DNA from 2 places in the Acidovorax sp. KNOB132 genome. Region 1 is predicted to be linked to the other one. Evidence: riboswitches for the same ligand, from Rfam matches in the RefSeq annotation. Region 1 holds a riboswitch; the other holds the start of a gene.
What was found. Region 1 has a riboswitch for S-adenosylhomocysteine ahead of ahcY (adenosylhomocysteinase). Riboswitches for the same ligand answer to the same signal wherever they lie in the genome.
Positions count from the first base shown of each region.

Region 1 (5,259 bases):
CGGAATCTCGTCACCGTTCTTGGCCACCTTGTGCCAGGGCAGGCTGGGTGCCAGCCGCCATTGCACGCCGGCCGCGATCAGGCGCTGCGCCTGCGACCGGGTCGCGGCGTGGCCCTTGTCCACCAGATACACGTCTGCGCGCATGCGCCCGTCCTTTTCAGAGTCAAAAAGGCCTCCAGCGCATATTCATCTAGCGCAGAAAGCTATTATTTTTATAGCAAAACAGGGGCAAACAGGCCGGAGTCACCGGCCGCCGCCCCGGGGCGCGAAGCCCCGCCCGATCAGTAGCGGTAGGTGTCGGGCTTGTAGGGGCCGCTCTTGCTCACGCCGATGTAGGCGGCCTGCGAGTCCGTCAGTTCGGTCAGCATGGCGCCGACCTTCTTCAGGTGCAGGCGCGCGACCTTCTCGTCCAGCAGCTTGGGCAGCACGTAGACCTTGCCGGCCTCGTAGGCATCGGGCTTGGTGAAGAGCTCGATCTGCGCGATGGTCTGGTTGGCGAACGACGACGACATCACGAAGCTCGGGTGGCCCGTGCCGCAGCCCAGGTTGACCAGGCGGCCCTTGGCCAGCAGGATGATCTTCTTGCCGTCCGGGAAGGTGATGTGGTCCACCTGGGGCTTGATCTCTTCCCATTCGTACTTCTCGATCGACGCGACGTCGATCTCGTTGTCGAAGTGGCCGATGTTGCAGACGATGGCCTGGTCCTTCATCTTCACCATGGTGTCGTGGGTGATGATGTCCTTGTTGCCCGTCGTCGTCACGAAGATGTCGGCCTTGTCGGCGGCGTAGTCCATGGTCACCACGCGATAGCCTTCCATGGCGGCCTGCAGGGCGTTGATGGGATCGATCTCGGTGACCCACACCTGGGCCGACAGCGCGCGCAGCGCCTGGGCGGAGCCCTTGCCCACGTCGCCGTAGCCGGCCACCACGGCGACCTTGCCGGCGATCATGACGTCGGTGGCGCGCTTGATGCCGTCCACCAGCGATTCGCGGCAGCCGTACAGGTTGTCGAACTTGGACTTGGTGACCGAGTCGTTCACGTTGATCGCGCGGAACAGCAGCGTGCCCTTGGCGGACATCTCGTTCAGGCGGTGCACGCCGGTGGTGGTTTCTTCCGTCACGCCGATAATCTCGGCCGACTTGCGGGTGTACCAGGTCGCGTCTTCCGACAGTTTCTTGCGGATGGCGGCGAACAGGATGCGCTCTTCCTCGCTGGCACCGTTGCCGGCGACCAGGGAGGCGTCCTTCTCGGCGCGCTGGCCCAGGTGCATCAGCAGCGTGGCATCGCCGCCGTCGTCCAGGATCATGTTGGGGCCTTCGCCCGCGCTGCCCTTAGGCGCAAAGTCGAAAATGCGGTGGGTGTAGTCCCAGTAGTCTTCCAGCGACTCGCCCTTGATGGCGAACACCGGCGTGCCCGTGGCGGCGATGGCGGCAGCGGCGTGGTCCTGGGTGGAGAAGATGTTGCACGAAGCCCAGCGCACGTCGGCACCCAGGGCTTTGAGCGTTTCGATCAGCACGGCAGTCTGGATCGTCATGTGCAGCGAGCCGGTGATGCGCGCGCCCTTGAGCGGCTGGCTGGCGGCGAACTCGTCGCGGATGGCCATCAGGCCGGGCATTTCGGTCTCGGCGATGCGGATTTCCTTGCGGCCCCATGCGGCAAGGGAAAGGTCGGCGATGGCCTGGTCGGCCTGGGGCTTGAGAACTGCGCTCATGGTTTTCTCCGGTAAAGAAGGTAAAAAACCACGCATCGGAGGGGAATGGCTCACTCACCGCACAAGAAGCGTGGGCGAGCGTCGTTGCAAAATGATGATCCGAGCCTCGCGTCCCTGCCGCACACCGGGCACCGGGGGTAAAGACGCTGCAACGCTCCTCGGAAAGCGGCGATTATAAGGACATCGGCTTTTATCAATTCCCATGCGCGGAGCTTGGCACCCTGCATAGCTGATAAGGGAATGGTTCTACAGCCCTCTTACAACACGCAACACGCCCCTTAGTGAGCCAGAAAAACCAGCGACCATGTCCATACAGCACCGGGGCAACCTGTTCGACCTACTGCGGATCTGCGCAGCGAGCGCGGTGATCTTCAGCCACCACTTTCACATCACGCACACTGCATCACCCTCCTGGCTGTATTCCGACATGGTCGGTGGCGTAGCGGTAATGAGTTTCTTCACAATCAGCGGCTATCTCGTCACGCTGAGCTGGTTGCGCCAGCCTCAGGTGCCCGCGTTTCTGCTCAAGCGATTTCTGCGGATCTGGCCCGGCCTGCTGATTGCCGTGCTCAGCAATGTCTTCTTGTTCGGGCTTTTCTTCACCTCTCTGCCGGCAGCGGAATTCCTGAACCATCCAGACACGATCAACTACTTTCGCAACGTGCTGTTGATCAAGGACTACCCCTACATGCCGGGCGTGTTCGAAAACAATCCGATCAAGCACCTGATGAACGGGCCCTTATGGACCATCTCCATGGAGAGCCTTTGCTACCTGGTGTTGGCAGGCGTGGGACTGGTGGGCGTTTTCAGGTCGCGCTGGCTCGCTGGCGTGGTCGGCCTAGCCTACATCGCTTTCTTTCTCACAGCCCGAAACTCGGATCTCGCCGGGGAAATGCAGCACTGGTTCGAATACCCTGCCTATTTCACCTATGGCGCGCTCATTGCCGTATTCAGGGACGAGTTCCATGCGCGCTCCGGCCGCCTGCTGCTTGTACTGGCGCCATTGGCAGCTGTGCTGTTCTTCGGATTCCATCTGGAGCATTCGGCGGGCCTTCTTTTGCTGCCGCCACTGCTGATCTTTCTAGGCTCGCTGAATGTGCCTGCGCTGGCTTTTTTTGCAGCGCGGCGGAGACCCGTCTTACGGCATCTACTTGTACAGCTGCCCGATTCAGCAATCGGTGCATGCGCTGTGGCCGCAACTTCCATTCACCCAGAGCCTGCTGCTGTCGGTGGCCCTGGCCTTCGTGGCCGGATATGCCTCCTGGCACATCGTGGAGTCCCCGGCGCTGCGGCTCAAGCGCTGGTTCCAGCGCATGCCCCTGGCACTCCAAACGGCCACGTAACCATGGCTATGCGCCGGACAGCCGCAGTCCGGCGCCGCCCAGCGATGGCCGGTTGCAGGGCCGACATTAGAATACGGCCACTTTTCCGCGGGCGCCCTCTGCGGCGGCGCGCCAGCGCGCCGACCCTGGCGCCCGTACTTCGGCCCACCGCTGCGCCGCGCCCTCACCAAAAAAACTCTGTGTCCTACGTCTCCGAAACACGGCGCCGCCGCACCTTCGCCATCATCTCCCACCCGGACGCGGGCAAGACCACGCTCACGGAAAAGCTGCTGCTGTTCTCGGGCGCGATCCAGATCGCCGGCGCCGTCAAGGGCCGCAAGGCCAGCCGCCACGCCACCAGCGACTGGATGGAGATCGAAAAGCAGCGCGGCATCTCGGTGGCCAGCTCGGTCATGCAGATGGCCTACCGCGACCACGTGGTGAACCTGCTGGACACGCCGGGCCACAAGGACTTCTCGGAAGACACCTACCGCGTGCTCACCGCCGTCGATTCGGCCTTGATGGTGATCGACGCGGCCAACGGCGTGGAGGCGCAGACGCGCCGCCTGATCGAGGTCTGCCGCCAGCGCGACACGCCCATCATCACCTTCGTGAACAAGATGGACCGCGAAGTGCGCGAACCGCTGGACATCCTGGACGAGGTCGAGCGCGAGCTGGGCATGCCTTGCGTGCCCATGACCTGGCCCGTGGGCCAGGGCAAGGGTTTCGGCGGCATCATCAACCTGCGCACGCAGGCCATGACGGTGTTCGAGTCGGGCAGCGAGCGCCGCCCGCAGGACTTCGAGACCATTCCCCTGTCGGACGCTGCCAACCTGCGCGCGCGTTTCGGCAGCGAATTCGACGCCGCCATCGAGAGCATGGAACTCGCCGTGGGCGCCTCGCCCACATGGGACCACGAGGCCTTCCTCGCCGGCAAGCAGACGCCGGTGTTCTTCGGCTCCGGCGTGAACAACTTTGGGGTCATGGAAGTGCTGGATGCGCTGGTGGACCTGGCCCCCTCGCCGCGCCCCCGCCTGAGCAGCCTGCAGGTGAACAAGCAGCCGGTCGAGAAAACCGTGCAGCCCGAAGACCAGAATTTCTCGGGCGTGGTGTTCAAGGTGCAGGCCAACATGGACGCCAACCACCGCGACCGCATCGCCTTCGTGCGCGTGGCCTCGGGCCGGTACACGCCGGGCATGAAGCTCAAGGTGCAGCGCACCGCCAAGGAACTGCGCCCCACCAGCGTGGTGACTTTCATGTCGCAACGCCGCGAGGCGGTGGAAGAGGCCTATGCCGGCGACATCATCGGCTTCACCACCCATGGCGGCGTGCAGCTGGGCGACACCATCACCGACGGCGCCAGCCTGCAGTTCACCGGCCTGCCGTTCTTCGCGCCCGAACTGTTCATGACGGTCATCCTGAAGAACCCGCTGCGCACCAAGCAGCTGCAGCAGGGCCTGGCCCAGCTCGGTGAGGAAGGCGCGATCCAGGTCTTCAAGCCCGACGCCGGCGGTGCCATGCTGCTGGGTGCGGTGGGCCAGTTGCAGTTCGAAGTGGTACAGCACCGCCTCAAGACCGAATACGACGCCGACGTGCGGCTGGAGGGCTGCCAGTACACCGGCGCCCGCTGGATCACCGCCGACAGCCCGGCCGACCTGCGGGCGTTCACCGACGCCTACCCGCTGCGGCTCGCGCACGACGCAGCAGACACGCTGGCCTACCTGTGCACCTCGCCCTACGACGTGCGCCTGGCCCAGGAGCGGTTTCCCAAGATCCATTTCCACCCGTTGCGCGAGCACGCCGGCCTGGCGCTGCAGGCCGCCGGTTGAGCGCAGACCATCGCCCGGCCGTGGGAGCGACGCTGCCATCTCCGTCCATTGCCCGCGCGGTCCGCGCCCCGCGGGATGGCTGGCGGGCAGCCACCCCGTTCCTGGTGATCTGGAGCGCCCTGATAGCGCTGTACGGCACCTGGCTGATGGCCTTCTGGCCCGGCATCCTGGGGGAGGACTCGGTCTCCATCCTGCTGGAGGTGGAGCGCGGAGGCGACTTCCGCTCCGGCAAGACCGTCTTCTGGTACTACTTCGTGCGCCTGTTCTATGAAGGCACGCGGCGGGTGGAAGTGCCCGTGGCAGTGCTGCTGTGCCTGTGCGCGCTGATCTTCGCCCGCATGCTCGCGTGGTACTGGCGGCAGGGCCTGAGAAAGAGCTTCGCGGTGGTGCTGGTGC
Region 1 is NZ_BAAJYT010000003.1:69,990-75,248, forward strand. It holds gene AC27IO_RS01210 (TlyA family RNA methyltransferase) at 1-144, opposite strand, end outside; gene ahcY (adenosylhomocysteinase) at 282-1,712, opposite strand; S-adenosyl-L-homocysteine riboswitch at 1,782-1,878, opposite strand; partial or broken gene AC27IO_RS01220 (acyltransferase family protein) at 2,017-2,748, shown strand; gene AC27IO_RS01225 (hypothetical protein) at 2,864-3,055, shown strand; gene AC27IO_RS01230 (peptide chain release factor 3) at 3,235-4,863, shown strand; gene AC27IO_RS01235 (hypothetical protein) at 4,860-5,259, shown strand, end outside.

Region 2 (5,259 bases), on a different contig from region 1:
GGTTGGGTGCGAGCAAGCGCTGCAGGATGCCTTCGTCCATGCCGCGCCGCGTGGCCAGGTCGTGCACCTGGTCTTCGCCGATCTTGCCGACGTTGAAGTACTGGCTCTCGGGATGCCCGATGTAGAAGCCGCTCACGCTGGCGGCGGGCGTCATGGCCAGGCTTTCGGTGAGGCCCATGCCGATCTCGCCGCACTGCAGCACGCGGAACAGTTCGCTCTTGGCGCTGTGGTCCGGGCAGGCCGGATAGCCGGGCGCGGGGCGGATGCCCTGGTACTTCTCGGCGATCATGTCGTCGTTGCTCAACTGCTCGCCGGCCGCATAGCCCCACAGGTCGGTGCGCACGCGGTGGTGCAGGCATTCGGCAAAGGCTTCGGCCAGGCGGTCGGCCAGGCTCTTGAGCATGATGGCCGAGTAGTCGTCCAGCGCATCGACGAAGGCCTGCTCCTTCTTCTCCACGCCCAGGCCCGCCGTGACGGCGAACAAGCCCGCGTAGTCGGCCACGCCGCTTTCCTTGGGCGCCACGAAGTCGGCCAGGCACCGGCTGGGGCGCGGCACGCCATCGATCACATGCTTTTCGGTCTGCTGGCGCAGGCCGTACCAGGTCATGGCGACCTCGGTGCGCGATTCGTCGGTGTAGAACTCGATGTCGTCGCCCACGCTGTTGGCCGGGTACAGCGCCAGCACGCCGCTGGCACTCAGCCAGCGGCCCTCCACCAGCCGGCGCAGCATGGCCTTGCCGTCGGCGAAGACGCGCGTGGCCTGCTCGCCCACCACCTCGTCGGTCAGGATGGCAGGGTACGGGCCGGCCAGGTCCCAGGTCTGAAAGAACGGTCCCCAGTCGATGTACCGGGCCAGCTCGTTGAGGTCGAAGTTCTTGAACATGCGCCGCCCCAGCAGGCGCGGCGTGGCCGGGCGGTAGGCCGACCAGTCGATGGGCGTGCGGTTGGCGCGGGCCTTCGCCAACGGCCACAGGGGCGTCTGCTTCTTGTTGGCGTGCTGGGTGCGCACCTTGTCGTAGTCGGCGTTCAACTCCTGCACGTAGTGGTCGGCGCCGTCGCCCAGCAGGCTCTGCGCCACGCTCACGCTGCGCGACGCATCGGGCACGTAGACCACGGGGCCTTCGTAATGCGGCGCGATCTTGACGGCGGTGTGCACACGGCTGGTGGTGGCGCCGCCGATGAGCAGCGGGATCTTCTTGATGCGGAAGTGCTCGTCCTTTTGCATCTCGCCGGCCACGTATTGCATCTCTTCCAGGCTGGGCGTGATCAGGCCTGACAGGCCCACGATGTCCGCGCCCTCGACCTTGGCGCGCGCCAGGATCTCGTGGCAGGGCACCATCACGCCCATGTTCACCACCTCGAAGTTGTTGCACTGCAGGACCACGGTGACGATGTTCTTGCCGATGTCGTGCACGTCGCCCTTCACGGTGGCGATGATGATCTTGCCCTTGCTGCGCACGTCGCGGCCGGCCAGTTCGTCCTGGCGCTTTTCTTCCTCGATGTAGGGGATCAGGTGGGCCACGGCGGACTTCATCACGCGGGCGCTCTTGACCACCTGCGGCAGGAACATCTTGCCCGCACCGAACAGGTCGCCCACCACGTTCATGCCGTCCATGAGCGGGCCTTCGATCACGTGCAGCGGCCGCCCGCCCTTGGCGACGATGGCCTGGTAGGCCTCTTCGGTGTCTTCCACGATGAAGTCGGTGATGCCGTGCACCAGCGCGTGCGACAGGCGTTCGCCCACGGTCTTCGGGTGCTCGGGCGTGCCGCGCCATTCGAGCCGCTTGCTTTCGTCCTTGGCACCGCTGCGGGCCGTCTCGGCCACCTCGACCAGGCGTTCGCCGGCATCGGGGCGGCGGTTGAGCACCACGTCTTCCACGCGGTCGCGCAAGGTGGGCTCCAGGTCGTCGTACACGCCGACCATGCCTGCGTTGACGATGCCCATGTCCATGCCGGCCTGGATGGCGTGGTACAGGAACACGGTGTGGATGGCCTCGCGCACCGGGTCGTTGCCACGGAAGCTGAAGCTCACGTTCGACACGCCGCCCGAGACCTTGGCGCCCGGCAGGTTCTGCTTGATCCAGCGCACGGCCTCGATGAAATCGACCGCGTAGTTGTTGTGCTCTTCGATGCCGGTGGCCACCGCGAAGATGTTGGGGTCGAAGATGATGTCCTCGGGCGGAAAGCCCACCTCGTCGACCAGCACGCGGTAGGCCCGCTCGCAGATCTCGATCTTGCGCTCGTAGGTGTCGGCCTGCCCCACCTCGTCGAAGGCCATCACCACGGCGGCGGCGCCGTAGCGCTTCACGAGGCGCGCCTCGTGCTTGAACTTCTCCACGCCCTCTTTCATGGAGATGGAGTTGACGATGCCCTTGCCCTGGATGCAGCGCAGGCCGGCCTCGATCACGTCCCACTTGGAGGAGTCCACCATGATGGGCACGCGGGCGATGTCGGGCTCGGAGGCGATCAACTGCAGGAAGCGCACCATGGCCGCCTTGCTGTCGAGCATGGCCTCGTCCATGTTGATGTCGATGACCTGCGCGCCGTTTTCCACCTGCTGGCGCGCGACGGCCAGGGCCTCTTCGTACTGGCCGTTCAGGATCATGCGGGCGAAGGCCTTGGAGCCGGTGACGTTGGTGCGCTCGCCGATGTTGACGAACAGCGTGCCCTCGCCGATGGAAACCGGTTCGAGGCCCGAGAGCTTCATGGGAGGCGGGATAAGGGGGGCGGACATCAGGCTCACCTGCGCAATCGGTAGTTGGGAACAGGCGAGCGTCGTTGGACAGTGGGGCCATCGCCGCCCGAGCCTGACGCCTGGTTGAGCCGGTTGATCGGCAGGCGCTGCAACGCTCCTCGGGGGCGGCCGGATTTTACGCGGCCGGCGCTAGGGCACGCCGCCGGCCGGCCATTTCGAGTGGGTCGCTAGCGCACCGGCAGGAATTGCAGGAACGAGCCACCCACCAGCCCCTGCACATAGGTGATGGCGGCACGGCGGTACTTTTCGGTGGCCACCGCCGACAGCAGATCGAGCCGGCCGATGATCTTGCCGAACTCGCGCTCGAAGCTCAGATTGCGCCCCTGCGGACCAATCTCGTCGGCCAGCAGCAGCGGCTGGCCCGCCGCGGTGCGGCGCTGCGAGAGCATCCACACGGCGATCTCCACATTGCGCGCCGCGTTGTACAGGTGCTGGGCATCCAGGCTGTCGAGCAGGAAGAACTCGATCTTTCCGTCGTGCGCGGTGATCATCATGTCGGCCGTGGCATAGATGAACGCCGCCACGCGGTCGCCCGCGAATTCGGGCGCCAGGGCCGCGGCCATCGCCGCGATGTCGCGCCGCCCCTGCAAGGGCGCCCACACCCCGCCCTTCTCGATGGTGGTGCGGACCTGCTCCATGGCCTGCTCGCGGCCCACGGCGCTGGTCTTGCGCCATTCGGCAGGGTTGCGGCGGTAGAGCTTGTCCATCAGCCGGTAGAGGCTGTCCAGGTTCTCGCGCATGGCTAGCGTCGCCATGCGGTTCACGTCGGACTGCCCCAATTCGCTGCCATTCGCAGACGCGCCTTTGACCTCGCCATGGGGTGCGGGCGGGCTGGTGCAGCCGGACACGGCCGCCAGCGTGCAGCAGGACAGGAGGAGCGGAACGAACGTCAGTCGCATTGCGCCGCATTATCGACAAGGCTTGAAAAGCAGCCAGGGTTTCCTGAAACTGCCGAGGCAGTCCTTCCGTACTCACGTCGATGCCGCCGCAGGGCCGTCGGAGGTGGGCCCATGCCTTGTGATCGGCTCCCGAGGCCAGTTCACTGCGGTTTCGGATAGTCATCGGACAATAAGGAGCAAAAATACTCTAAAAGAGGCCACATTCGGCCAAGTCAGGATATTTACATGCAGAGTTGTCGTACAACTTGTGCAAAATTCACCATTTTGGGGCACCGCCCCGCCTGGAAAGAAGCCATGTCGCCCCCTATCTCCCCACTAGCGCAACGCAGGAACGTCTTCCTGCTGGCGTTGTTTTGCTGCCTGCTCTGGGGCAGCTCGTATCCGGCGATCAAGAATGGCTACGCGCTGTTCGGCATCGACAGCAGCGACACCCCGTCCAAGCTCGTGTTCGCCGGCTGGCGCTTCGCCCTGGCGGGCCTGGCGCTGCTGGCCTGGGTGGCCGCCAGCGGCCGTCAGATCAGCGGCTGGCCGGCCCGGGCGTGGGGCCAATTGGCGCTGCTGGGTCTGTTGCAGACCACGCTGCAATACATCTTCTTCTACATCGGCGTGGCAAACACGACGGGGGTGAAGGCGTCGATCATGAACGCCACCGGCACCTTCTTCAGCGTGTTGCTGGCGCATTTCCTGTACCACAACGACCGCATCAGCCATGCCAAGGCCTGGGGCTGCATCGTGGGCTTCGCGGGGGTCATGGCGGTCAACCTCGGCGCCGGGCTGGCCGGAACGCTGACCGATTTCGAGTTCGCCCTGCTGGGCGAAGGTTTCGTGGTGATCGCCGCCCTGGTGCTGGCGCTGGGCGGCGTCTACGGCAAGCGCATTTCCCAGGGGATGGACCCCATCGTGATGACCGCCTACCAGTTGACCATCGGCGGCATGGTGCTGCTGGCGCTCGGCTATGCCTTGGGGGGGGCGCTGGGCGAGGTGACGTGGGCTTCGTCATCGCTGCTGGCCTATCTGGTGGTGCTGTCGTCGCTGGCCATCTCGATCTGGAGCCTGCTGCTCAAGCACAACCGGGTGAGCCTCATCACCGCGTTCAACTTCATGGTGCCCGTGTTCGGCACCTTGCTGTCGGCCTGGTTCCTGGAAGAAAGCCTGCTCGAATGGCGCAACGCGGTGGCCCTGGTGCTGGTGTGCGGCGGCATCTGGCTGGTCACCCGGGCATCGGCACAGCGCGCGTGAGCCTGCAGCAGCGCGTCCAGCGGGCACCCCTTTCATGCCCATGATCGGGCGCGTGGGCACCTGCCCCGAACGGCGCTGAGGGGCATCTGTGCCGACTGCCTTCAGAAAGCGCGAAAATCACCGGCTGATCTGTCACCCCTTCCCAAGGAACGCAAGCGAATGAGCACGACGCAACCGACCATCATCTACACGCTGACCGACGAAGCCCCCGCCCTGGCGACCGCCGCCTTTCTGCCGATCGTGCGGACCTTCGCGGCCCCAGCGGGCATCCACGTGGAGACCAGCGACATCTCGGTCGCCGGCCGCATCCTGGGCCAGTTTCCCGAGCGCCTGACCGAGGCACAGCGCGTGCCCGACAACCTGGCC
Region 2 is NZ_BAAJYT010000045.1:13,482-18,740, reverse strand. It holds gene metH (methionine synthase) at 1-2,752, opposite strand, end outside; S-adenosyl-L-homocysteine riboswitch at 2,764-2,861, opposite strand; gene AC27IO_RS09230 (hypothetical protein) at 2,923-3,654, opposite strand; gene AC27IO_RS09225 (DMT family transporter) at 3,949-4,893, shown strand; gene AC27IO_RS09220 (NADP-dependent isocitrate dehydrogenase) at 5,053-5,259, shown strand, end outside.
Region 2: another riboswitch for S-adenosylhomocysteine. It lies ahead of metH (methionine synthase); the one in region 1 lies ahead of ahcY (adenosylhomocysteinase).